DNA from 3 places in the Streptomyces rubellus genome. Region 2 is predicted to be linked to each of the others. Evidence: riboswitches for the same ligand, from Rfam matches in the RefSeq annotation. Region 2 holds a riboswitch; each other region holds the start of a gene.
The links. Region 2 has a riboswitch for cyclic di-AMP ahead of V1L54_RS12810 (C40 family peptidase). Riboswitches for the same ligand answer to the same signal wherever they lie in the genome.

Region 1 (7,784 bases), on a different contig from region 2:
AAGGGCAGCTCGTATGCATCGCCGACCAGCGGCGCGACCGTGGCGACCTTCCGGTCCTGGTCGACGGCCGTGACCCGCCCGGTGAGGACCTCCGCCTTGGGGAGCACGCGCCGCAGCGGGACGACCACGTGGCGCGGGGAGATGGAGCCGGCGGCGGCTTCCGGGAGGAAGGGCTGGTACGTCATGTAGGAGCGCGGGTCGACGACGGTGACGGTCGCCTCGCCGTACCGCATCTTCTTCAGGATGCGGCGCGCTGCGTACATACCGACGTACCCGCCACCCACTACGAGGATTCGCGGACGCTCCGTGGTGCTCATGTCTTCGAGTATCCCCCGCCGTCCGGGGGGCACCTCGTGAGCCCCTTCACAAGCACCTTCGGTACCTGTGTTATAGTGCCCCGACTCGCGGTCCGGGCCTTCCGCGACACTGTGGGGCATCAAGCCTCCCAAGGCTCCGCACCCCCTCTGTGAGCTGCGATGTCTCATGTCGAGGACAGTGGCGGGCAATGTGCCGGACCTCCACGGGGACGGCACCGTAACGACCCCGAAACGCCCCCTCCCGGCCCCGGCCACCCGGAATTCGGCCTACCGGCCCGTAACGTGGACGGCTCACGCGGTTTTCCTTGTGAAGAACTTCACGAAGCTTTCCGGCGGGGCCCGTGGCCGTCGGCCCGGGCCACCCTCCCCACGTCTCCGGGGCGGTCAGCCCGGCAGCAGGTCGATCACCCCCGTGTCGTCCTCGTCGCCGTGTCCGTCGGCGAGCCGCCGCTCCATCAGCCGCATGTACGGAAGCAGGAGTTCGGCGCTGACACCCTGCTCCTCGGCCGTCCGCAGCAGCGTCGTGCTCGGCGCCTGGGGCCGCAGGCACGTGCTGGGGAAGGCGCCGGACGGTTCCGGGGCGGTGGCGCCCCGGCCCTGACCCGGCGGTGACGGGTGCCGGGCGGGCCGGGTCCGCCGGCACCCTCACACCTCGCCCAGCACGCTCCAGGCGATGCCGTCCAGGATGTCGTGCTCGCTCACCACGACCTCGGCCAGCCCGGTCCGCTCCATGACCGCCCGCAGGATCAGGGCGCCCGCGCCGATCACGTCCACCCGGCCCGGGTGCATCACCGGGATCGCGGCACGCTCGGCGTGGGTGGCGGCCAGCAGGCGGTCGGTGACCGCGGCGACCCGCGCGGCGGGGATCCGGGAGTGGTGGATGGCCGCCGGGTCGTACTCCGGCAGGTCCAGGGCGACGGCGGCGACGGTGGTGACCGAGCCCGCCAGCCCCACCAGGGTGCGGGCCTCGCGCAGCGGGACGGTCCTCTCCGCGAGGTCGAGGGCGGCGTCGATGTCGGCACGCAGCGCGGCGAGCTGCCCGGGGGCGGGAGGGTCGGCGATCGAGCCGTCCCGCAGCAGGTGGCGTTCGGTCAGCCGCACGCAGCCGATGTCCACGCTGCGGGCGGCCCGCACCGCGTCGTCGCCCACCACGAACTCGGTGGAGCCGCCGCCGATGTCCACCACCAGGTACGGCCGGGGCAGGCGCATGCCGCCGGTCAGCTCGCGGGTGGCGCCCGTGAAGGACAGCGCGGCCTCCTCGTCGCCGGTGATCACCTCGGGCCCGGTGCCCAGGATGTCCACCACCCCGCGCACGAACTCGTCCCGGTTCTCGGCGTCGCGCGAGGCCGAGGTGGCGACGAAGCGGACGCGCTCGGGGGTGACGCCGTGGGCGCGGATCGCCTCCGCGTACTCGCGGCAGGCCGCGAAGGTGCGCTCCAGCGCCTCGGGGGCCAGCCGCCCGGTGCGGTCCACGCCCTGGCCGAGCCGGACGACGGTCATACGGCGGTCGAGGTCGGTCAGGGTGCCGGTGGCCGGGTCGAGATCGGCCACCAGCAGCCGGACGGAGTTCGTACCGCAGTCGACGGCGGCGACCCTGGTCATGCGGTGCTCCCCTGTCCTCCGGCCGACTGCCCGGCCCCGCGGTCCCCGGTCCCGTCCTCCGGCCCGGCCGCGGACACGCACGGCCCCTTGCGCCACCACTCGGGCAGCATGGCGATCGCCTCGTCACCCAGCGGGTTGACGCCCGGTCCGGCGGCCAGCGAGTGGGCCACCAGGACGTGCAGGCACTTGACCCGGTCGGGCATCCCGCCCGCGCTGGGGAAGCCCGCCAGCACCTCGATGGCGTCCCGGCGGGCGAGGTAGTCCTCGTGCGCCCGGCGGTAGGCCGCGGCCAGCTCCGGGTCGGTCCGCAACCGCTCGGTCATCTCCCGCATCACGCCCTCGGCCTCCAGCGTGCCGATCGCGGAGGCCGCGCGCGGGCAGGTGAGGTAGTACGTCGTCGGGAAGGGCGTGCCGTCCTCCAGCCGGGGCGCCGTCTCCACCACGTCGGGCAGGCCGCAGGGGCAGCGGTGCGCGATGGCGCGCAGGCCGCGCGGCGGGCGGCCGAGCTGCCGTCGGAAGGCCTCGGTGTCGGTCTCGGTGGGCGCGGTGGGCGGAGTGCGGGGCGGGGGCGTTTCCATGGTTCCTCGAAGGGTGGCGGGCGTCGGACGTCGGAAGGGGCCGGAGCGGGGGCGGGCGCGGGCGGTCAGGGGCGGCCGGTGTCGGGCGGCCGACCCCCGGGACCCTCGGCGATCCCGGCGTCCGCCGCGTCCAGGCCCTCCCACAGCCGCCGGTGCCAGGACCGGCCGGGGGCCGTCTCCCGGCCGTCGGAGGAGCGCCGGGCGCGGGAGGACCCGTCGTCCTCCCGGTCCCGCTCCCGGCCCGTGCCGGCCGTGCCCTCCGGCAGGAGGAAGCCGGTCTCGCCGGGGCGCAGGTAGAGCAGGCGCTCGCGGGCCATCCGCTCCACATAGGCGGGATCCTGCCAGCGGGCCTTCTCGTCGCGCAGCCGCTCGACGCGCTCGCGCTTCTCCTCGACCAGGCGGCGCTGCTCGGCTATCTCCGCGCGCTGCGAGACGTACTGCCGCATCGGGTAGGCGAGGACGACGACGAGCGAGCACAGCACGAGGACGAGGAGCGCGGCGCGGCCGGTCAGCCTGCTGCGCCGCGGAGCGCGCATCCGGCGGTGCTGCGCCCGGTAGACGCGCTCCGCCGCCTGGGTGCCCAGCGCCCTGAGTCTGGTCGCGGTGGAGAACCGCTCCCGTTCCGCGGCCACCTCGCCTCCCCTGTCCTGCTCCGTGCGCGGTCGTCGCACGGACGTGTGCCCCCGCCCTCCCGCCACCGTACGGGACGGTGCCGGCGGGAGGGCGGGGGCGGTGCCCGGCGCGGCTGTTCCTACCGGCGGCTCACCGGCGGCTCACCGGTCCGCGGAGCGGAACCGCGGGAACGCCGAGCGTCCGGCGTACACCGCCGCGTCGTCGAGGATCTCCTCGATGCGCAGCAACTGGTTGTACTTGGCGACGCGCTCGGAGCGGGCCGGGGCGCCGGTCTTGATCTGGCCGCAGTTGGTGGCGACGGCCAGGTCGGCGATGGTGACGTCCTCGGTCTCGCCGGAGCGGTGGGACATCATGCACTTGAAGCCGCTGCGCTGGGCCAGCTCGACGGCGTCCAGGGTCTCGGTGAGGGAGCCGATCTGGTTGACCTTCACCAGCAGGGCGTTGGCGGCGCCCTCCTCGATGCCGCGGGCCAGGCGCTCGGGGTTGGTGACGAACAGGTCGTCACCGACGAGCTGGACCTTGTCGCCGAGGCGCTCGGTGATGGTCTTCCAGCCGTCCCAGTCGTCCTCGAACAGCGGGTCCTCGATGGAGACCAGCGGGTACGCCTCGACCAGCTCGGCGTAGTAGTCGGTCATCTGGGAGGCGGTGCGCTCCTGGCCCTCGAAGACGTAACGACCGTCCTTGTGGAACTCGGAGGCGGCGACGTCCAGGGCGAGGGCGATGTCCTGGCCGGGGGTGTAACCGGCCTGCTTGATCGCCTCCAGGATGAGGTCGAGCGCCTCGCGGTTGGAGCCGAGGTTCGGGGCGAAGCCGCCCTCGTCGCCCAGGCCGGTGGACAGCTCGCGCTCCTTCAGCACCTTCTTGAGGGTGTGGTAGACCTCGGTGCCCCAGCGCAGGGCCTCGGAGAAGGACTCGGCGCCGATCGGCGCGATCATGAACTCCTGGATGTCCACGTTGGAGTCGGCGTGCGAGCCGCCGTTGAGGATGTTCATCATCGGGACCGGCAGCAGGTGCGCGTTCGGCCCGCCGAGGTAGCGGAAGAGCGGCAGGTCGGACGCCTCGGAGGCGGCGTGGGCGACGGCCAGCGAGACGCCGAGGATGGCGTTGGCGCCGAGCGAGGACTTGTCCGGGGTGGCGTCCAGGTCGAACATCGCCTGGTCGATCAGGCGCTGCTCGGTGGCGTCGTAGCCGACCAGCTCCGGGCCGATCTGCTCGATGACGGCGAGGACCGCCTTCTCGACGCCCTTGCCCCCGTAGCGGCCCTTGTCGCCGTCGCGCAGTTCCAGGGCCTCGAAGGCGCCGGTCGAGGCACCGGACGGGACGGCCGCGCGGCCGGTGCTGCCGTCGTCGAGGCCGACCTCGACCTCGACCGTGGGGTTGCCTCGCGAGTCGAGGATCTCGCGGGCCACTACGACGTCGATGGACGGCACGGGGGTCTCCTTCGTGTGTGTCTGGCTGGGTGTCCGGCCGGAGTGCCGGACCGAGGTGTCTGCGGGGTTGCCGCCCCTGAGCCTATCCGCCCCGCGGCACCACCTCGCCGGGAGTCCGCGCCGTACGGCCGAACGGTCGGCGAAGACGCGCCGAAGACACGCCGAAGACTGCGGAAACACCGGCTCGACAGGGAACGGCACCATTTTGTTTCCGAAGTAAATAAACCCGATACGGCGCGCCCTCCGCAAGAGCGGTGACGCGCCGCACCGGGCCGGATCCGCCGGGTGACGGGCCCGGACTCAGACCCTGAGCTGCTGGCCCGGGAAGATCAGGTCGGGGTCGTCGCCGACCACGTCCCGGTTGGCCTCGTAGAGCCGCTGCCAGGTGGTGCCGTGGGCGGCGGCGATCTCCCGCAGGGTGTCGCCCGGCCGCACGGCGTAGGCACTGGCCTCGTCCGCGGCGGAGCCGGCCCCGCTCTCCGCCCCGGCCCGGGCGCCGCCCTGGACACCGGTCCGGGCATCGACCCGGACCCCGGTTCCGGTCCCGTCCCCGCCGTCCGGGTTCACCTGCGCCCGGGGACCGCCGGCGGTGAGCCCGCCCTCGTCCGCGCAGCCCCAGGCCCGCGGCCCCTGCATGGCCAGCAGCCGCTCGGCGACGGCGATCTGCTGCTCTCTGGTGGCCAGATCGGCACGCGGCGCGTACCGGGTCCCGCCCGCGGCCTCCCAGCTGGACTGCGAGAACTGCAGTCCGCCGTAGTAGCCGTTGCCGGTGTTGATGGACCAGTTGCCGCTGCTCTCGCACTCGGCGACCCGGTCCCAGGTGTCCACGGACGCCGCGGCGGCGCCCTGGGCACCCGCCAGCGGAACGGCGATGGCGGCGCCCGCGGCGCCGGTCAGGGCGGCCGCACGCACGGCCTTGACGGTACGGCTGTCGTGACCCTTGGCGGTGAACAGCATGAACGTCCCTACTCACCGACGCCTGCGAGGTGAGCTGTCGGGTTCGGGCCGTGAGCAGCCCGGCCGGACGGGGACGGGCGTCCCCGTACCGGCTTCACCCCAAGCCGCCGTGGGCGCGGTGCGCCCACGGCGGCGCCTACCTGGTTCCCCCGCTCCTGCCAGCGGCGCTGACGCGACGACTACCCCACCGGCCGCCGGCAGGATTCGGCGCTGCGGTCGGTGGCACTCGCGGTCGCGAGCGAGTAGACCGTAAGCACACCCGGGCAAATACCTCAAAACATGTCAGAACCCATTCCGTCACCCTTCCTGACGGCCAGAATGGTGGAGTACGCAGGTCAGGGGGCCGGCATTAGGCCGGACAGCGAGGACACGCCGCAAGGCCCCGGAATTGGTCCGGAAGGGTCATCCCGCGGGCTCAGTCGAGCTCGATCCCCTGCCCCGGCACGATCAGGTCCGGGTTCTCACCGAGGACGTCCTTGTTGGACTCGTACAGCTCGCTCCAGCTCAGCTCGTGCTGCTGGGCGATCCGCACGAGCGAGTCCCCCGGCTGCACGAGGTAGTCCCCGGCGGTGAGGCTCTCCTGGCCTCCCGCGGTGGCCGCGTCGGAGCGGTCGGCCGTCTCCCCGGCGCCCGCCTGCCGCTCCAGTTCCAGCTCGAGCGGGTCGCGCTCGCCGCGGTGCTTCCCGGCGCCCTCCGCCGGGCCGGCGCCCTCCGCGCCCTCGGCTCCGGCGGCCGGGTCCGTACCGGCCTCCCCGGACTCCTCGGCCGCCTCCGGCCCGGGGCTCTCGACGGCCGCCCCGTCGGCGGAGTCGTCCGCCTTCCCGTCGGCCTTCCCGTCGGCCTTCTCGCTCTTCTCGGCCTTCTCGGCCTTCTCGCTCTTCTCGGCCTTCTCGGCCTTCTCGCTCTTCTCGGCCTTCTCGGCCTTCTCGGCCTTCCCGGTCTTCTCCGGGGCGTCGTCCGCGCTCTTCTCGACGGCGGGGGCCGACGGGGAGGCGGGCTGCTCGCCGGGCAGGTAGTTCTCGGGGGCGATGGCCGGGGCCTCACCGGTGGTGTCGTAGCGCAGTCCGGCGTTGATGCCGCAGCCGGGCCAGGCCTCCGGCCCCCGGTCCGCGAGGATCTTCTCGGCTATCGCGATCTGCTGGCTGCGGCTGGCCAGGTCGGGACGGTCGGCGTAGGACAGGCCGCCGTACTCCTTCCAGAGCTTCTGGGTGAGCTGGAGGCCGCCGTAGTAGCCGTTGCCGGTGTCGGCGCTCCACAGGCCGTCGCTCTCGCACTGTGCGACCCGGTCCCAGGTGTCGAGGTCGGCTGCCTGGGCGCCCGAGGCGCCGAGGAGGGGTATGGCGATTCCCGCGCCGGTCATCCCCGCCGTGACGAACGCGGCGGGGGCCTGACGGGGGCGGCGGTGCTTACCGGTCCCGGAGAGCATGTGTGGGGCCTCTCGTACGTGGGGAGACAGAAAGGTTCTGCGGGTTGTTGACGGCAGAACGTAGCGCCCGAGACGGATCATCACAAGCCAGTGTCGCGTAGATCACGTGTAGGTCACGTAAGTGACACTGTGTCACCAGTGTACCGGTTCGAACTCCACCGGGAGCGCCCGCAGTCCACGCATGATCAGGCCGCCGCGCCACCGCAATTCGGGCGGTTCCGCCGCGAGCCGCAGGTCAGGGAGGCGCCCCAGCAGGGCGGACAGCGCGATCCGTCCCTCCAGCCGGGCCAGCGGCGCCCCCAGGCAGTAGTGGATGCCGTGCCCGTAGCCGAGATGCTGGTTGTCACTACGTGTAAGGTCCAGTACATCCGGGTGAGCGAACCTCTCCGGGTCGCGGTCGGCGGCCGCCAGCACCACCAGTACCGGGTCGCCGGCCTCGACGCGCTGCCCGCCGAGCTCCAGCGGCTCGGTGGCGAACCGCCAGGTGGCCAGTTCCACCGGCCCGTCGTAGCGCAGCAGCTCCTCCACCGCGCTCTCCAGCAGCCCGGTGTCCCCGGCGGCCAGCGCGTCCTGCAGGAGCCGCCGCTGCTCCGGATGGCGCAGCAGGGCGTAGGTGCCGTTGCCGATGAGGTTCACGGTGGTCTCGAACCCGGCGAACAGCAGGATGAAGGCCATCGCGGCGGCCTCGTTCTCCGTCAGGTGCTCGCCGTGGTCGCTCGCCCGGATCAGTCCGGAGATCAGGTCGTCGCCCGGTTCGCCGCGCTTGCGGTGGATCAGCTCGGCCAGATACGCGCGCATCCGTTTCACCGCCCGGCCCACCCCGCCGCGCGGCCCGCGGTCG
Region 2 (7,784 bases):
GCATCCCGGTGGTGATGGAGGAGCTGTTCTGGGGCGACGCGGGCATCGGCCTGTCGATCGTCGGCACCGCCCTGGCCGCCGTCGGCGTCCTCGCCAACGGCACCGAGGAGCAGATCGGCACCTGGATCCCGCAGATGTACGGCGACGAGAACGACGTGAGGGTCGCCGCCTTCTGCTCCTCCGAGCCGGACGCCGGCTCGGACGTCTCCGCGATGCGCACCCGCGCGGTGTACGACGAGGCCAGGGACGAGTGGGTGCTCGACGGCACCAAGACGTGGGTGACCAACGGCGGCATCGCGGGCGTCCATGTCGTCGTCGCCGTCGTCGATCCCGAACTCGGCGCCAAGGGGCACGCCTCCTTCGTCGTACCGCCGAACACCCCCGGCCTGTCCCAGGGGCAGAAGTTCAAGAAGCACGGCATCCGCGCCTCCCACACGGCCGAGGTCGTCCTGGACGGCGTCCGCGTCCCCGGCCACTGCCTGCTGGGCGGCAAGGAGAAGCTCGACGAGCGCCTCGCCCGCGCCCGCGAGAAGGCGAAGCGGGGGAAGGCCGGGGAGCGCGTGCGGAACGCCGCGATGGCCACCTTCGAGGCCTCCCGTCCGGCCGTGGGCGCCCAGGCCGTCGGCATCGCCCGCGCCGCGTACGAGGTCGCGCTGGAGTACGCCAGGACCCGGGTGCAGTTCGGCCGCCCGATCATCGACAACCAGGGCATCGCCTTCCAGCTCGCCGACATGCGCACCCGTATCGACGCCGCCCGGCTGCTGGTGTGGCGGGCCTCGTGGATGGCGGCGGCGGGCAGGCCCTTCGAGGCCGCCGAGGGCTCGATGTCCAAGCTCTTCGCCGGGGAGACGGCCAAGGCCGTCACCGCCCAGGCGATCCAGATCCTCGGCGGCAACGGCTTCACCCGGGAGTACCCGGTGGAGCGGATGCACCGGGACGCCGCCATCTACTCGATCTTCGAGGGCACCAGCGAGATCCAGCGGCTGGTCGTCGCCCGCACGATCTCGGGCATGCACATCCGCTGAACTCCGCCGGACCACCGCGGGGGCGGCGGTGGTCCGGTGACGCGGCGCGCTGTTCCCCGGGGACGCTCCGCCCCGGCAGGCGTGCCGCTCCGGGAGCGGGGCCGGGCCGTACGCGGCGCGGCCCCGTCCGCGTGCGCGTCCGGCGGACGGGTGTGGCGGCGGGGGCGCCGGAGGACATCCGGGCGGTTCCGCCCGACGGGGCGTCATATCGCCGGCGCGTGGCGTTTCCCGGGTGAATCCGCACCGGATTCACCCGACACGCGGGCAGCCGTTCGGGGTGACGGGGCTCACACGCGCCGGGTCCGCGCGGGATTCCGCCCGCCCTTTTCGCGCCTCCGGACAGCCTGTCAGAATCCCCTGTTCAAAGGTTGTTTCATGCGGTAACCAACCGGCCGGTGAAACGGTTCCGCGGCCGGGTTCCGCAGGAGTGAAGAAGTTCACAGAAAGCCTTCAGTCTTCGAAATCGCGGCGTTCTTGACGCAGTATCCGTAAGCGTTGCCAAGTCCCCGTCGCACGGCGGGGCGGTCCGGGCGGACGCCGAGTCCTGCCGCCACCCGGGCGAGAGACGAACCACAACGGATCGGCAGGAGCGGGAGACCCGAGCAAGGCGGGCCGCGTCCCACGCGGCCCTTGGGGTGAAGCCACTTCGGTGGCCGGGCAACTTCGCCGGCCCGAACCCGACAGGTCATCTTTCGCAGGCGGATGACGAAGGGTCAGTTCATGTCCGCGTACGCACGCATACCGGGACTCGCCTCCCGGGCCGCCGTCACCTCCGCCGTCACCGTGGCGACGCTGGCGGGGGCGGCACTGGTGCCGAACGCCACCCCTGAGGCCGAGGCGGCCACCCCGGCAGGCAAGGCGCTCAAGGTCGCGGCCGCCAAGAAGGGCGCGCCGTACAAGTACGGTGCCGCGGGGCCGAAGCGCTTCGACTGCTCGGGGCTCACCCAGTACTCGTACAAGAAGGCGGGCAAGAAACTGCCGCGCACCGCGGCTGCCCAGTACAACCGCAGCAAGAAGGTCTCCGTCAAGTCGCGCAAGAAGGGCGACCTGGTGTTCTTCCACTCCGGTGGCCGTGTCTACCACGTCGGCATCTATGCCGGCAGCGGAAAGATCTGGCATTCCCCGAAGCCGGGGAAGACCGTCCGGAAGGAAAAGATCTGGACCAAGAGCGTGCGGTACGGGCGGGTGAGGTAAACCGGGTCAGCCCCGGTCCGGTCCGCGGGGCCCGAGTGCCTCCGGGGGCCGGGAACGACGGCGCGCCACGGGAGACCCCCGTGGCGCGCCGTCCGGTTTTCCGGCCCCGGCGCCCGGTTCCGGAATGCGCGCCGGTCTCCTCCGGGCCACCGGTGCGCGCGGGCGCCCCGCCCGGCGGTGGCCGGACGGGGCGCGGTGCCGGCGCGGTCAGTGGTTGGGGCTGTCGGCGCTGATGTCGGCGAGCGCGGACCCCGGCTCGCGCTCCACGGCCAGGTCGCCGATGCTGACGACGCCGACCGGGTGGCCGTGGTCCACCACCGGCAGCCTCCGCACGGAGTGCTCGCGCATCAGCCGGACCGCTCGCGAGATGTCGTCGTCGGGCTCCGCGGTCACCAGCGTGTCGCTGCAGACCTCCTGCACGGGGGTGTCGCCGCCGCTGTTCTCGGCCAGCGCGCGCACCACCAGGTCGCGGTCGGTCACCACACCGCGCAGTTCGTCACCGTCGACGATCAGGATGTCGCCGATGTCGTGGTCCCGCATCAGGCGCGCCACCTCGGTCAGCGTGGCCTGCGGGGTGGCGGTGGTCGGATCGGCGGTCATGACGTCGCGGATCTTCCGGGCCATCGGAACGCTCCTCGTCTGTCGGACTCGGATGTCGGGCGAAGGCGGCGCGGACCGTGGTCACCGGTGCCGCCGCCCTTGTGCACCGGTACCCGCAACCGGGGTGGTGATGTCCGATGTGCCGCTTTGGAGGCTTTCGGTGTGCCGGGTGTTCCCCGGCTCCCCTCCCGGACGTCTCCCCGGGCTCTCCCCGCGCCCGCGCCCCCCGCTCCGCCTCGTCCTGTCACCGGGGCGAGTGGTGTTCCAGGACCCGGGCCAGCAGCCGTACCAGTTGGGCGCGCTCGTCCGGGGAGAGCCCGGTGAGCAGCTCGTCCTGTGCCCGGTCCAGGGACTCGTCGAGAAGACCCAGATGCCGTACTCCGGCGGTGGTGACCGTGACGATGTTGCGGCGGCGGTCCGCCGGGTCCGGGGAGCGCCTGACGAGGTCCCGCCCGGCGAGCTCGTTGAGTGCGGCGACGACGTCGCTGCGGTCGATCCCGCAGCGGCGGCCGAGCTCCGCCTGACTGGCCGGACCGTACTCCTCCAGCGCGGCGAGCAGGGCGTAGTGGTAGCGCCGGACGCCGGCGTCGGCGAACGCGGCCCACACCAGCCGGTGGGCGTGTGCCGTCGCCTGCGACAGGAGCCAGCTCGGTGTGTTCCGCAGCCGGGCGGGGGCGGCGTGGTAGGCCGTCGTGTCCATGCGGCGAGCGTAGCCGAGCCGGCTCATTCCGTTGGTCGCACCCACGGTGGTGCCGGATGCGGGGAGGTGGCCGCGGGCGGACGGATCCGGACTGTGACCATCGCCCGCACCGGGGTACAGGTAGGGACCATGAGCACTGTGCAGAACGAAGAGAGCGCTAGCCTCGTCGAGATCGAACTGCCCGACTGCACCGCCTCGAACGCCGCGGCCGTCTTCGCCGTACTGCGGTCGGCGTTCCCGCGGTCCCCCCAGCTGGGGGACGGCCGGGAGCGGGACGGCGGGGACGGCGGGGAGAAGCGGAGGTTCTGGGTGGGAACGGTCGACGTCAGCACGCACGGGGAGGTCGACTGCGCCCTGGAGCTGAAGGAGCCCACGGAGGCGGACATCAGCGGCAGTCCCGACTCGGTCCGGCAGGTCCAGGAGACGTTGTCCGGCTACTACGACGTCACCGCCGAGCCCCGGGTCTCCGGCGATCAGGAGGTGGAGGTAAGGCTGCGGCTCACCCAGCGGTGACCGGACCCACGAACGGCGACACCAGGGTGTCCTCCGGCCGCTGACCGGCCGGAGGGCACCCTGTTCCGTCCGCTGTCGCCCGATGCGACGAGCGGGTGACGGCGGGCCGGGCCGGCTGCCGGCCGCGGATTCCCGCTCCGTCCCGGCCCGCGGGCGCGCTGCCCGGCGGGCAGCCGCCCCGGCGGCGAACATCCCAACGTATCCCTCCCCCCGGCGCCGGACGCCGGAAGTTGTCCGGTCGTGAGTGCTCCTGAGCACCGGGCCGGACCGCCCCCGTACCTCCTGGCGGCCGGAGCGTGCGGACGGTGCGGGAGCGGCTCCCGCACCGTCCCACTCCGGCACGGACATCACCGTGGCCGCCTCGGCGGCCGTGGGTCCGTACGGCATCCCGGGCCGGTGGCTTCCCGCCGGCCAGCCCGCGCAGTGGAGGTCAGTGAGTTGAGTCACCGACGTGTGAAGAAGCGGACCGGCGCGACAGCAGGGGCGGGAGCGGTGGTCGTCGCGGCCGCGGCGATCGTGCTGCCGAACGCCAGCGCCAGCTGGAACGAGCCCGCCGGGGCCGGGCCGCGGACGCTCACCTTCGCGTCGGCCGCGCAGCTCGGTTCGACCCTCGCGGCGGACCTCGGGGCGGACGCCGCGGGCTGGTACTTCGACGACGGCGACGACCGGCTGGTGATGAACGTCCTGGACGAGGAGGCGGCCCGGGCGGCCGAGTCCCGGGGCGCCCGGGCGGTGATCGTCGAGAACAGCATGGCGGAGCTGAAGGCCGTCACCCGTACTCTGGGCGACACCGCGTCGATCCCCGGCACCGCCTGGTCGATCGACCCCAGGACCAACAAGGTCGTCGTCCTCGCCGACAGAACGGTCACCGGCGAGCGGATGGCGGCGCTGCGACAGGCCACCGGCGCACTGGACGGCACGGTGACCGTCAAGCGGTCCGCGGGCGAGTTCCGGCCCTTCACCGGGAACCGCGACGGCGTGGGCCGCGGTGAGGACGGCCGCGGTGGCGACGGCTTCGGCGAGAACGGCTTCGGGGACGACGACTCCCGGGGGAACGGCACCGGCGGCGGCGGCACCGGAAGCGTGACGGGCGGAAACGAGACGGGCGGTGCCACCGGTGGCGGCGGAGGTGCCGAGGGGGCCGGCGGAGTGGACGGCGGCGACGCCATCTTCGGCGGCGGATCGCGCTGCTCCCTCGGTTTCAACGTCACTCTCGACGGTGTCCCGGCCTTCCTGACCGCGGGCCACTGCGGCAACGCCTCGCGGACCTGGACCGCCGACGCCCGGGGCGGGGCGCCGCTGGGCACCGTCGTGGCGTCGCGGTTCCCGGTGAGCGACTTCGCGCTCGTCGTCTACGACGACCCCGCCGCCCCGGCCCCCGGCACGGTCGACCTCAAGGACGGCACCGTCCAGGAGATCACCCGGGTCGCCGAGGCGAGCGTCGGCATGCGGGTGCAGCGCAGCGGCAGTACGACAGGCCTCAGCGCGGGCACGGTCACCGGTCTGAACGCCACCGTCAACTACGGCAACGGCGACATCGTCAACGGCCTGATCCAGACCGACGTGTGCGCCGAGCCCGGCGACAGCGGCGGCGCGATGTTCTCCGGCGACGCCGCGGTGGGACTGACCTCGGGCGGCAGCGGTGACTGCACCCGGGGCGGCGAGACCTTCTTCCAGCCGGTCACCACCGCGCTGGAGGTCACCGGGGCCCAGCTCGGTGCCGGTGGCGGTGGCGGTGGCGCGGATGGCGGCATCGAGGACGGTGGCGCCGAGGCGCCCGCCGGAAACGGTTTCCGCGACCCGCGCCGGAACTGACCGCCCGCACCACCGCCCCGCCCCCCTCGCGGAACGGCGGAGCCCGGCCCCGCCCCTCAGCACGGCACGCCCCGGGAGCACCCGTCCCGTCTCCCACCCCCGGGGCGTGCCGTACGCCGTGCGCACGCCGACTGAGACCGCCGCGGACGGGTACCCGGCCCCGCGTACGTGACCGGTCGGCCGCGGGCCGCACCGCCTCCGCCGTCCTCCGAGGAGGGACCCCATGCCCATCGCGACGACCAACCCGGCCACCGGGGAGACCCTGCGGACCTTCGACGCCCTGGGACCGGAGGAGATCGAGACGCGACTGGAGCGCGCCGCCGGGGCCTTCGAGGAGTACCGCACCACCGGCTTCGGCGAGCGCGCCGGGCTGCTGCACCGGGCGGCCGACCTGCTGGAGAAGGACCGGGACGACATCGCCCGCACCGTGACCACCGAGATGGGCAAGCCGGTCACCGCGGCCCGGGCCGAGGCCGCCAAGTGCGTGAAGGCGATGCGCTGGTACGCCGAGCACGCCGCGGACCTGCTCGCCGACGAGCATCCCTCGCCGGCCGACGTCGAGGACAGCGGCGGCAGCGCCGCGTACGTGCGCTACCGTCCGCTGGGCCCGGTCCTGGCGGTGATGCCGTGGAACTTCCCGCTCTGGCAGGTGATCCGCTTCGCCGCGCCCGCGCTGATGGCGGGCAACACCGGTCTGCTCAAGCACGCCTCCAACGTGCCGCAGACCGCGCTGTACCTGGAGGACCTCTTCCGCCGCGCCGGTTACCCGGAGGGCTGCTTCCAGACCCTGCTGATCGGCTCCGGCGCGGTCGAGGGCGTCCTGCGCGACCCGCGGGTGGCCGCCGCTACGCTCACCGGCAGCGAGCCCGCCGGACGCTCGGTGGCCTCGGTGGCCGGCGACGAGATCAAGAAGACCGTCCTGGAGCTCGGCGGCAGCGACCCGTTCCTCGTCCTGCCCTCGGCGGACGTGGCGGAGGCGGCCGAGACGGCGGTGACCGCGCGGACCCAGAACAACGGCCAGTCCTGCATCGCGGCCAAGCGGTTCATCGTCCACGAGGAGGTGTATGACGAGTTCGCCCGGCTCTTCACGGACGGCATGCGGGCGCTGCGGGTCGGCGACCCGCTGGACGAGTCCACCGACGTCGGACCGCTGTCCAGCGAGCGGGGCAGGGCGGATCTGGAGGAACTGGTCGAGGACGCCCGCGAGCGCGGCGCGACCGTGCTGTGCGGCGGGCGGCGGCCCGCGAAGCACCCGGCCGGCTGGTTCTACGAGCCGACCGTCCTGGCGGACGTCACCTCGGAGATGCGTGTGCACCACGAGGAGACCTTCGGGCCGGTGGCGACCCTGTACCGGGTCGCGGACCTGGACCGGGCGATCGAGGTCGCCAACGACACCCCCTTCGGCCTGAGCTCCAACGTCTGGACCCGCGACGCGGCGGAGCAGGAGCGCTGCGTGCGCGATCTGCGGGCGGGCGGCGTCTACCTCAACGGCATGACCGCCTCGCACCCGGCGATGCCCTTCGGCGGGGTGAAGCGCTCCGGTTACGGCCGGGAGCTGGCGGGCCACGGCATCCGCGAGTTCTGCAACGCCACCACGGTCTGGCACGGCACGCCCCCGGACATGCCCGCCGCCGAGTAGCGCCGGGCGGCCTCCGGGGCATGGCGTCACCGGCCGGGGCGTACGGCCCCGCCGGTCCCCGCCGTCAGGCCTCGTCCAGCCTCAGCTCGGCCCACACGACGCGCCCCCGGGAACGGACCGCGGGGATGTCGCCCCAGGCGTCGGCGAGGGTGTCGACCAGCTGGAGCCCGCGCCCGCTGGTCGAGTCCGGGCCGGCCTGGCGCGGCGCGAGGCCGACCGGGCCGGTGCCCTGGTCGCACACCTCTATGCGCAGCCGCCGCTCACCCTGCAGGACGCGGCAGACGATCCGGTCGCTGGC
Region 3 (7,784 bases), on a different contig from region 2:
GTCGGCCGCCGGGTCGACGGCGGTGAAGGAGATCACCTTCGCGCCCTGGCCCAGCTTGACGCCCGCCACCCCGCCCGCCGGGCGGCCCTGCGGCCGCACCTGTCCGGCGGGGAAGCGCAGCAACTGCGCCTCGTCGGTGACGAAGACCAGGTCCTCGTCGCCGGTGCGCAACTCCACCGCGCCGACGACGCGGTCGCCCTCCCGCAGGCCGATGACCTCCAGCTCGTCCTTGTTGGCGGGGTAGTCCGGCACCACCCGTTTGACCACGCCCTGCTCGGTGCCGAGCGCCAGACCGGGGGAGGACTCGTCCAGAGTGGTCAGGCACAGCAGTTCCTCGCCCTCCCGCAGGGACAGGAACTCCGTGAAGCGCGCGCCGCCCGCCAGGTTCGGCGGGGAGTTCTCCGGCAGCTGGGGAAGGTCGATCACCGACAGCCGCAGCAGCCGCCCGGCCGAGGTCACCGCCCCCACCTCGCCCCGGGCCGTGGCGGGGACGGCCGAGACGATCACGTCGTGCTTGCGGCGCCGGCCGCCGACGTCGAGGGCCGTGTCGCCGTTCGCGGTGCGGGCCAGCAGGCCGGTGGAGGACAGCAGCACCCGGCACGGGTCATCGGCGACCTGGAGCGGGACGGCCGCCGCGGGAGCCTCCGCGGAGGCCAGCAGCCGGGTGCGGCGCGGGGTGCCGTACTTCTTGGCGACCGCGGCCAGTTCCGAGGAGACCAGCTTCCGCAGGGCGGCGTCGGACTCCAGGATGTGGGTGAGCTCCTCGATCTCGGTCTTCAGCCGGTCGCGCTCGGCCTCCAGCTCCAGCCGGTCGAACCTGGTCAGCCGGCGCAGCGGGGTGTCGAGGATGTACTGGGTCTGGACCTCGGACAGGCCGAACCGGGCGATCAGCGCCTCCTTGGCCTGCGCGGCGTTCTCGCTGGACCGGATGAGCCTGATGACCTCGTCGATGTCGAGCAGCGCCACCAGCAGGCCCTCGACCAGGTGCAGCCGGTCCCGCCGCTTGCGGCGCCGGAACTCGCTGCGCCGCCGCACCACCTCGAAGCGGTGGTCGACGTAGACCTCCAGCAGCTCCTTCAGACCCAGCGTCAGCGGCTGGCCGTCGACCAGGGCCACGTTGTTGATGCCGAAGGACTCCTCCATCGGGGTGAGCCTGTAGAGCTGCTCCAGCACGGCCTCGGGGTTGAAGCCGTTCTTGATCTCGACGACCAGCCGCAGCCCGTGCTCGCGGTCGGTGAGGTCCTTGACGTCGGCGATGCCCTGGATCTTCTTGCCGTTGACCAGGTCCTTGATCTTGGCGATGACCTTCTCCGGACCGACGGTGAAGGGCAGTTCGGTGACGACCAGGCCCTTGCGCCGCGCGGTCACGTTCTCCACGGAGACCGTGGCGCGGATCTTGAAGGTGCCGCGGCCCCTGGCGTACGCGTCCCGGATGCCGCCCAGCCCGACGATCTGGCCGCCGGTGGGCAGATCCGGGCCCGGCACGAAGCGCATCAGCGTCTCCAGGTCCGCGCCGGGGTGCCTGATCAGGTGCCGGGCGGCGGCGACCACCTCGCCCAGGTTGTGCGGCGGCATGTTGGTGGCCATCCCGACCGCGATCCCCGAGGCGCCGTTGACCAGGAGGTTCGGATAGGCGGACGGCAGCACGACGGGTTCGTTCTCGCTGCCGTCGTAGTTGGGGGCGAAGTCGACGGTGTCCTCGTCGATCGACTCGGCCATCAGCCCGGCGGCCGGGGCGGACCGGCACTCGGTGTACCGCATCGCCGCGGGCGGGTCGTCGTTGCCCAGCGAGCCGAAGTTGCCGTGTCCGTCCACCAGCGGCAGCCGCATCGAGAACGGCTGCGCCATGCGGACCAGCGCGTCGTAGATGGCGCTGTCGCCGTGCGGGTGCAGCTTGCCCATCACCTCGCCGACGACCCGCGCGCACTTGACGTAGCCGCGCTCGGGGCGCAGGCCCATCTCGTGCATCTGGTAGAGGATCCGCCGGTGCACCGGCTTCAGGCCGTCCCGCGCGTCGGGCAGGGCGCGCGAGTAGATGACCGAGTAGGCGTACTCCAGGAAGGAGCCCTGCATCTCGTCGACGACGTCGATGTCGAGGATGCGCTCCTCGAAGTCTCCCCCGGGCGGCGGGGTCTTCGTACTGCGGCGGGCCATCGCGGCTGCGACTCCTTCTCGGTACTTCTCGGTGCCTGTCGGTACTTGCTGGTGCTCGTTCGTGCTTGCCGGCGCTCGCCGGTGCTCGTGGGGACCTGCCGGTGCCCCGGCGGCCGGGGAGCGGACGCTGACCATTGTGGACCTCGGCTGTGACAGCCGGATCCCCGCCCCGAACCGTACGGGAACTTCGCGCTTTGTCGGGCCGCTTGCATACAGTGACCACACACGCGTTGCGAGAACGCTGTCCGCGATCGAAGGGACTCCCTGCCCATGGGTCACACGGCCACGCCCCCGCCCACCGCCGGCGGTCTGACGGCGACCGAGCACCGGCTGACCAACGGCCTGCGCGTGGTGCTCTCCGAGGACCACCAGACGCCGGTCGCCGCGGTGTGCCTCTGGTACGACGTCGGTTCCCGCCACGAGGTGCCCGGCCGCACCGGTCTGGCGCACCTCTTCGAGCACCTGATGTTCCAGGGCTCGGCCCAGGTGACGGGGAACGGCCACTTCGAGCTGGTGCAGGGCGCGGGCGGCTCGCTCAACGGCACCACCAGCTTCGAGCGCACCAACTACTTCGAGACGATGCCCGCCCACCAGCTCGAGCTGGCCCTGTGGCTGGAGGCCGACCGGATGGGCTCGCTGCTGGCCGCCCTGGACGAGGAGTCCATGGAGAACCAGCGCGACGTGGTGAAGAACGAGCGCCGCCAGCGGTACGACAACGTGCCCTACGGCACGGCCTTCGAGAAGCTGACGGCGATGGTCTACCCCGAGGGCCACCCGTACCACCACACCCCGATCGGCTCCATGGCCGACCTGGACGCCGCGTCCCTGGCGGACGCCCGGGACTTCTTCCGCACCTACTACGCGCCGAACAACGCCGTACTGGCGGTCGTCGGCGACATCGACCCGGAGCGCACCCTCGCCTGGATCGAGAAGTACTTCGGCTCCATCCCCTCCCACGACGCCAAGCGGCCGCCGCGCGACGGCACCCTGCCGGACGTCGTCGGCGAGGAGCTCCGGCAGGTCGTGCGCGAGGAGGTGCCCGCCCCGGCGCTGATGGCCGCCTACCGGCTGCCGCACGACGGCACCCGTGAGGCGGACGCCGCCGACCTGGCGCTGACCGTGCTCGGCGGGGGCGAGTCCTCCCGCCTCCACAACCGGCTGGTCCGCCGGGACCGCACCGCCGTCACCGCGGGCTTCGGCATGCTGCGGCTGTCGGGCGCCCCCTCGATGGGCTGGCTGGACGTCAAGTTCTCCGGCGGTGCCGAGGCCGCCGACATCGAGCGGGCCGTGGACGAGGAGCTGGCCCGGTTCGTCGCCGAGGGCCCCACCCCCGAGGAGATGGAGCGGGCCCAGGCGCTGCTGGAGCGCGAATGGCTGGACCGGCTGGCCACGGTCGGCGGCCGCGCCGACGAGCTGTGCCGGTACGCCGTGCTGTTCGGCGACCCCCAGCTCGCCCTGACCGCGGTGGAGCGGGTGCTGCGGGTCACCGCCGAGGAGGTGCGCCAGGTGGCCGCCGCCCGGCTGCGTCCCGACAACCGCGCGGTGCTGGTCTACGAGCCCGTCGGGGCGACCGCGCCCGACACCGCGGCGGAGGTCGCCGACGGTGCCACCGTCTCCGGTACCGCCGCCGACGCGTCCGCCGCCGGTACCGCCTCCGCCGACACCGCCACCGACGAGGAGACCGCTCAGTGAGCGACGCCACCGCCCAGTCCGCCCGGTCCGCCGGCGCCTCCCCGGAGCAGTCCGGGAACGGCGTGTCGATGGACTTCCACCCCCAGCCCGCCGGCGGGCAGCCCAGGCCCTGGGCGTTCCCCGCCCCCGAGCGCGGCGAGCTGTCCAACGGCCTGACCGTGCTGCGCTGCCACCGGCCCGGCCAGAAGGTCGTCGCGGTCGAGGTCAACCTGCCGGCCCCGCTGGACGCCGAGCCCCGGGACCGGGAGGGGGTCGCCGCGATCATGGCCCGGGCGCTGAGCGAGGGCACCGACAAGCACAGCGCCGAGGAGTTCGCCGCCGAGCTGGAGCGCTGCGGGGCCACCTTGGACGCGCACGCCGACCACCCCGGGGTGCGGGTCTCGCTGGAGGTCCCGGCCTCCCGGCTGACCAGGGCGCTCGGCCTGCTCGCCGACGCGCTGCGCGCCCCCGCCTTCCCCGCCGGCGAGGTCGAGCGGCTGGTGCGCAACCGGCTGGACGAGATCCCGCACGAGCTGGCCAACCCCGCCCGCCGGGCGGCCATCGCCCTGTCGAAGGAGCTGTTCCCGGAGGACTCCCGGCTCTCCCGGCCCCGCCAGGGCTCCCAGGAGACCATCGAGGGCATCGACGCCGCGGCGGTGCGCGCCTTCTACGAGGCGCACGTACGGCCCTCGACCGCCACCGCCGTGGTGGTCGGCGACTTCACCGGGGTGGACCTGGACGCCGCCCTCGCCGACACTCTCGGCGCCTGGACCGGCACCGCCGCCGAGCCCCGGCCGATGCCGCCGATCACCGCGGACGACACCGGCCGGGTGGTGATCGTGGACCGCCCCGGCGCGGTGCAGACCCAGCTGCTCATCGGCCGGACCGGCCCCGACCGGCACGACAGCGTCTGGCCCGCGCAGGTGCTCGGCACGTACTGCCTGGGCGGCACCCTGACCTCCCGCCTGGACCGGGTGCTGCGCGAGGAGAAGGGCTACACCTACGGGGTGCGGGCCTTCGCCCAGGTGCTGCGCTCGGCCCCCGGCGGTACGGGCGCCTCCCTGCTGGCCGTCAGCGGCTCGGTGGCCACCGATGTGACCGGGCCCGCGCTGGCCGACCTCTGGCAGGTGCTGCGCACCCTGGCGGAGGAGGGGCTCACCGACGAGGAGCGGGACACCGCCGTGCAGAACCTGGTGGGAGTGGCCCCGCTGCGCTACGAGACGGCGGCGGCCGTCGCGGGCACCCTCGCCGACCAGGTGGAACAGCACCTTCCCGACGACTACCAGGCGCGGCTGTACGCCCGGCTCGCCGAGACGGGCACCGTGGAGGCCACGGCGGCGGTGGTCGCCGCCTTCCCCGCGGACCGTCTGGTGACCGTGCTGGTGGGGGACGCCGCACAGATCGCCGAGCCGGTGCGCGAGCTGGGGGTCGGGGAGGTGACCGTCGTCACGGACCAGTGACCGGCGGCACCGCGACGGACGGGACATCTCGGGACGTCTGCCGGGGGCCCCTTGTGTGGTTGCCACACAAGGGGCCCTCGGCGTGTCTGTTTTGACCCCTTATGGCGTAAGCGGCGTGTGTCATGCGTGACAAAGCCACTGATTTGCTTGTTCGCTCAAACTTGTCTGTTTAGCGTCGTTTCCGCTGCCCGTCAGAAGCGTCCGCGACCGCGGCCGACGGTCAGCACTCGCCGAGTCCCCCGCCAGGGGGAGCCGGGGACCCACCCTCCGCGCCGACCGCGTGCGAGGTGCCCCACCGGGGTGAATCGGGCCACGCGCCCGTAGGAGACCTTCCTGCTCCGAACCCGTCAGCTAACCCGGTAGGCGACAAGGAAGGAAAGGAGCACGCCGTCCATGGCGTTCAACCGTGCCACCGGGCAGTTCACCGACAGGCTCACCGAGCGGATCACCGGTCTGACCGGGAGGCTCACCGGCGGAGCCCCGCTCTCCGCCCGCGCCGTGCGCACCGGCGCCGGCCTCGCGGGGGCCGCCGCCCTCGCCGCCACCGGCGTGGTCGGCACCCTCGCCACCCCCGCCGCCGCCGCGTCCGACGGGACGCCCAGGACCTACGCCCTGGGCTACGTCCAGGCAGTGGCCGTCGGCGACACGATCGCCGACGACGTCAGGGCCCAGGCCGAGGCCCAGCGGCGCGCGGCCGACGCCTCCCGCGAGCGTGCCGGGGCCGCCGGGTCCGCCGAGGACGCTTCGGCCACCCGGGCGGCCGCGAAGGAGCGCGCCGCGAAGGAGCGTGCGGCGGACCGCAGTGCCGACCGCACCGCCCAGCGGCGCGCGGCGAGCGGCTACACGGCCCCGTACGAGGGCGCGCGCACCACCACCCCCTACAAGGCGTCCGGCACCGCCTGGTCCTCCGGCAGCCACAGCGGCATCGACTTCCCCGTCCCCACCGGCACCGCCATCCGCTCCGTCGGCCCGGGCACCGTGGTGACGGCCGGCTGGGGCGGCGCGTACGGCAACCAGGTCGTCATCCGCCACAAGGACGGCCGCTACACCCAGTACGCGCACCTGTCCTCGCTGGGCGTCGCGCCGGGGCAGTCGGTCGGCGCCGGGGACCGGATCGGCCTGTCCGGCAGCACCGGCAACTCCACCGGCCCGCACCTGCACTTCGAGGCGCGCACCGGCGCCGACTACGGCTCGGACATCGACCCGATCGCCTACCTGCGCTCCAAGGGCATCGGCGTCTGATCCGCTCCGCCCCGCCGCATCTTTTACGCCTGTTTTCCACCGGGCATCGGAAATTCCGTTCCGGTGGAATACAGTTCGACTCTGCGGAACATCGCGAACGCGGAGACGACGGCGGAGGTCGGCCCATGCGCATTTCGGCGCACATGGTGTGCACTGCGGTCCGCGACGACATCGTCTCCGGTGCTTTTCCGCCCGGGGCGCGGCTCACCGAGGAACTGCTCGCCAGACGCTACGGCGTCTCGCGGGTCCCGGTGCGCGAGGCGCTGCGCACCCTGGAGTCCGAGGGCTTCGTGACCACCCGGCGGCACGCGGGCGCCTGCGTCGCCGAGCCCACCGAGCAGGAGGCCGCCGACCTGCTGGACCTCCGCGCCCTGCTGGAGCCGCTGGGCACCGCCCGTGCGGCCCAGCGGCGCACCGAGGCGCAGCTGAGGGTGCTGCGCGGGCTGGTCCGGCTGGGCCAGCAGCGGGCCGAGCGCGGGCAGTTGTCCGACCTGCGGGCGCTGGGGGACTGGTACCACGAGACGCTGGCCCAGGCATCCGGCAGCCCCACCCTGGCCACTCTGCTCACCCAGCTCCGCCGCAAGATCGCCTGGGTGTACGCCGCGGAGCCCCCGCTGCGGGCGACCGCCGTCTGGCGGGAGCACGGCGCCGTCGTCGACGCGGTGGCCCGCGGCGACGCGGAACGGGCGCGGGCGCTGGCGGCCGCGCATGTGGAGCGCTCGGTCGCCCTCCGCCGCGAACAGCGGCCGGTGGCCGTGCGCCGGTCCCGCCAGAAAGGTGCCGTGAGAAAGACGAAACACACCGTAAACACGGGCGGCGATAATTCGTAACAGGATTCGTATACGCCGGGGAAACAGGCCGGAGAATTCCTGTCCGATTCTCCCGGGTGTACCGGAAGGCGGTGGAGTGGGTAACTCAACCGCCTTCGCGTGCCGATGTCTCCGGACCGGACTCAGACGGTTTCGGGAAGTTCCCCGAGCCCCTCGGAAACCAGTCTCGCCAGCCGGTCCAGGGCCGCCTCGGCGTCCCCGTCGTCGTGACCGTCACCGTCACCGGATCCGGAGGCCAGCACGATCTCGTCACCGCCCCGCGCGCCCAGGCCCAGCACCGCGAGCATCGACACGGCGCTGACCGGCTCACCGCCGGGCCTGGCCACGGTGACGGGGACGCCGGCGGAGGCGGCGGCGCGTACGAAGATCGCGGCGGGGCGGGCGTGCAGGCCCTCGGCCCAGCCGACGGTGACACGGCGCTCGGCCA

Region 1: linked by a shared signal. The riboswitch ahead of V1L54_RS03795 (LysM peptidoglycan-binding domain-containing protein) and the one ahead of V1L54_RS12810 (C40 family peptidase) in region 2 are both predicted to bind cyclic di-AMP.
Region 3: linked by a shared signal. The riboswitch ahead of V1L54_RS16160 (M23 family metallopeptidase) and the one ahead of V1L54_RS12810 (C40 family peptidase) in region 2 are both predicted to bind cyclic di-AMP.

The regions. Positions count from the first base shown of each region.
Region 1 covers NZ_JAZDCX010000002.1:319,817-327,600, reverse strand. Annotated here, with positions in the region: gene V1L54_RS03825 (NAD(P)/FAD-dependent oxidoreductase) at 1-317, opposite strand, end outside; gene V1L54_RS29410 (hypothetical protein) at 781-918, shown strand; gene V1L54_RS03815 (Ppx/GppA phosphatase family protein) at 963-1,919, opposite strand; gene V1L54_RS03810 (DUF501 domain-containing protein) at 1,916-2,497, opposite strand; gene V1L54_RS03805 (FtsB family cell division protein) at 2,563-3,129, opposite strand; gene eno (phosphopyruvate hydratase) at 3,271-4,560, opposite strand; gene V1L54_RS03795 (LysM peptidoglycan-binding domain-containing protein) at 4,861-5,517, opposite strand; cyclic di-AMP (ydaO/yuaA leader) riboswitch at 5,522-5,694, opposite strand; gene V1L54_RS03790 (transglycosylase family protein) at 5,933-6,943, opposite strand; gene V1L54_RS03785 (cytochrome P450 family protein) at 7,076-7,784, opposite strand, start outside.
Region 2 covers NZ_JAZDCX010000009.1:101,297-109,080, reverse strand. Annotated here, with positions in the region: gene V1L54_RS12815 (acyl-CoA dehydrogenase family protein) at 1-1,025, shown strand, start outside; cyclic di-AMP (ydaO/yuaA leader) riboswitch at 1,589-1,741, shown strand; gene V1L54_RS12810 (C40 family peptidase) at 1,746-2,219, shown strand; gene V1L54_RS12805 (CBS domain-containing protein) at 2,427-2,843, opposite strand; gene V1L54_RS12800 (MarR family winged helix-turn-helix transcriptional regulator) at 3,064-3,519, opposite strand; gene V1L54_RS12795 (hypothetical protein) at 3,649-4,032, shown strand; gene V1L54_RS12790 (S1 family peptidase) at 4,471-5,847, shown strand; gene V1L54_RS12785 (NADP-dependent succinic semialdehyde dehydrogenase) at 6,071-7,486, shown strand; gene V1L54_RS12780 (ATP-binding protein) at 7,551-7,784, opposite strand, start outside.
Region 3 covers NZ_JAZDCX010000012.1:93,580-101,363, forward strand. Annotated here, with positions in the region: gene V1L54_RS16145 (DNA gyrase/topoisomerase IV subunit A) at 1-2,154, opposite strand, end outside; gene V1L54_RS16150 (M16 family metallopeptidase) at 2,425-3,846, shown strand; gene V1L54_RS16155 (M16 family metallopeptidase) at 3,915-5,285, shown strand; cyclic di-AMP (ydaO/yuaA leader) riboswitch at 5,504-5,666, shown strand; gene V1L54_RS16160 (M23 family metallopeptidase) at 5,679-6,527, shown strand; gene V1L54_RS16165 (GntR family transcriptional regulator) at 6,653-7,357, shown strand; gene V1L54_RS16170 (HPr family phosphocarrier protein) at 7,480-7,784, opposite strand, start outside.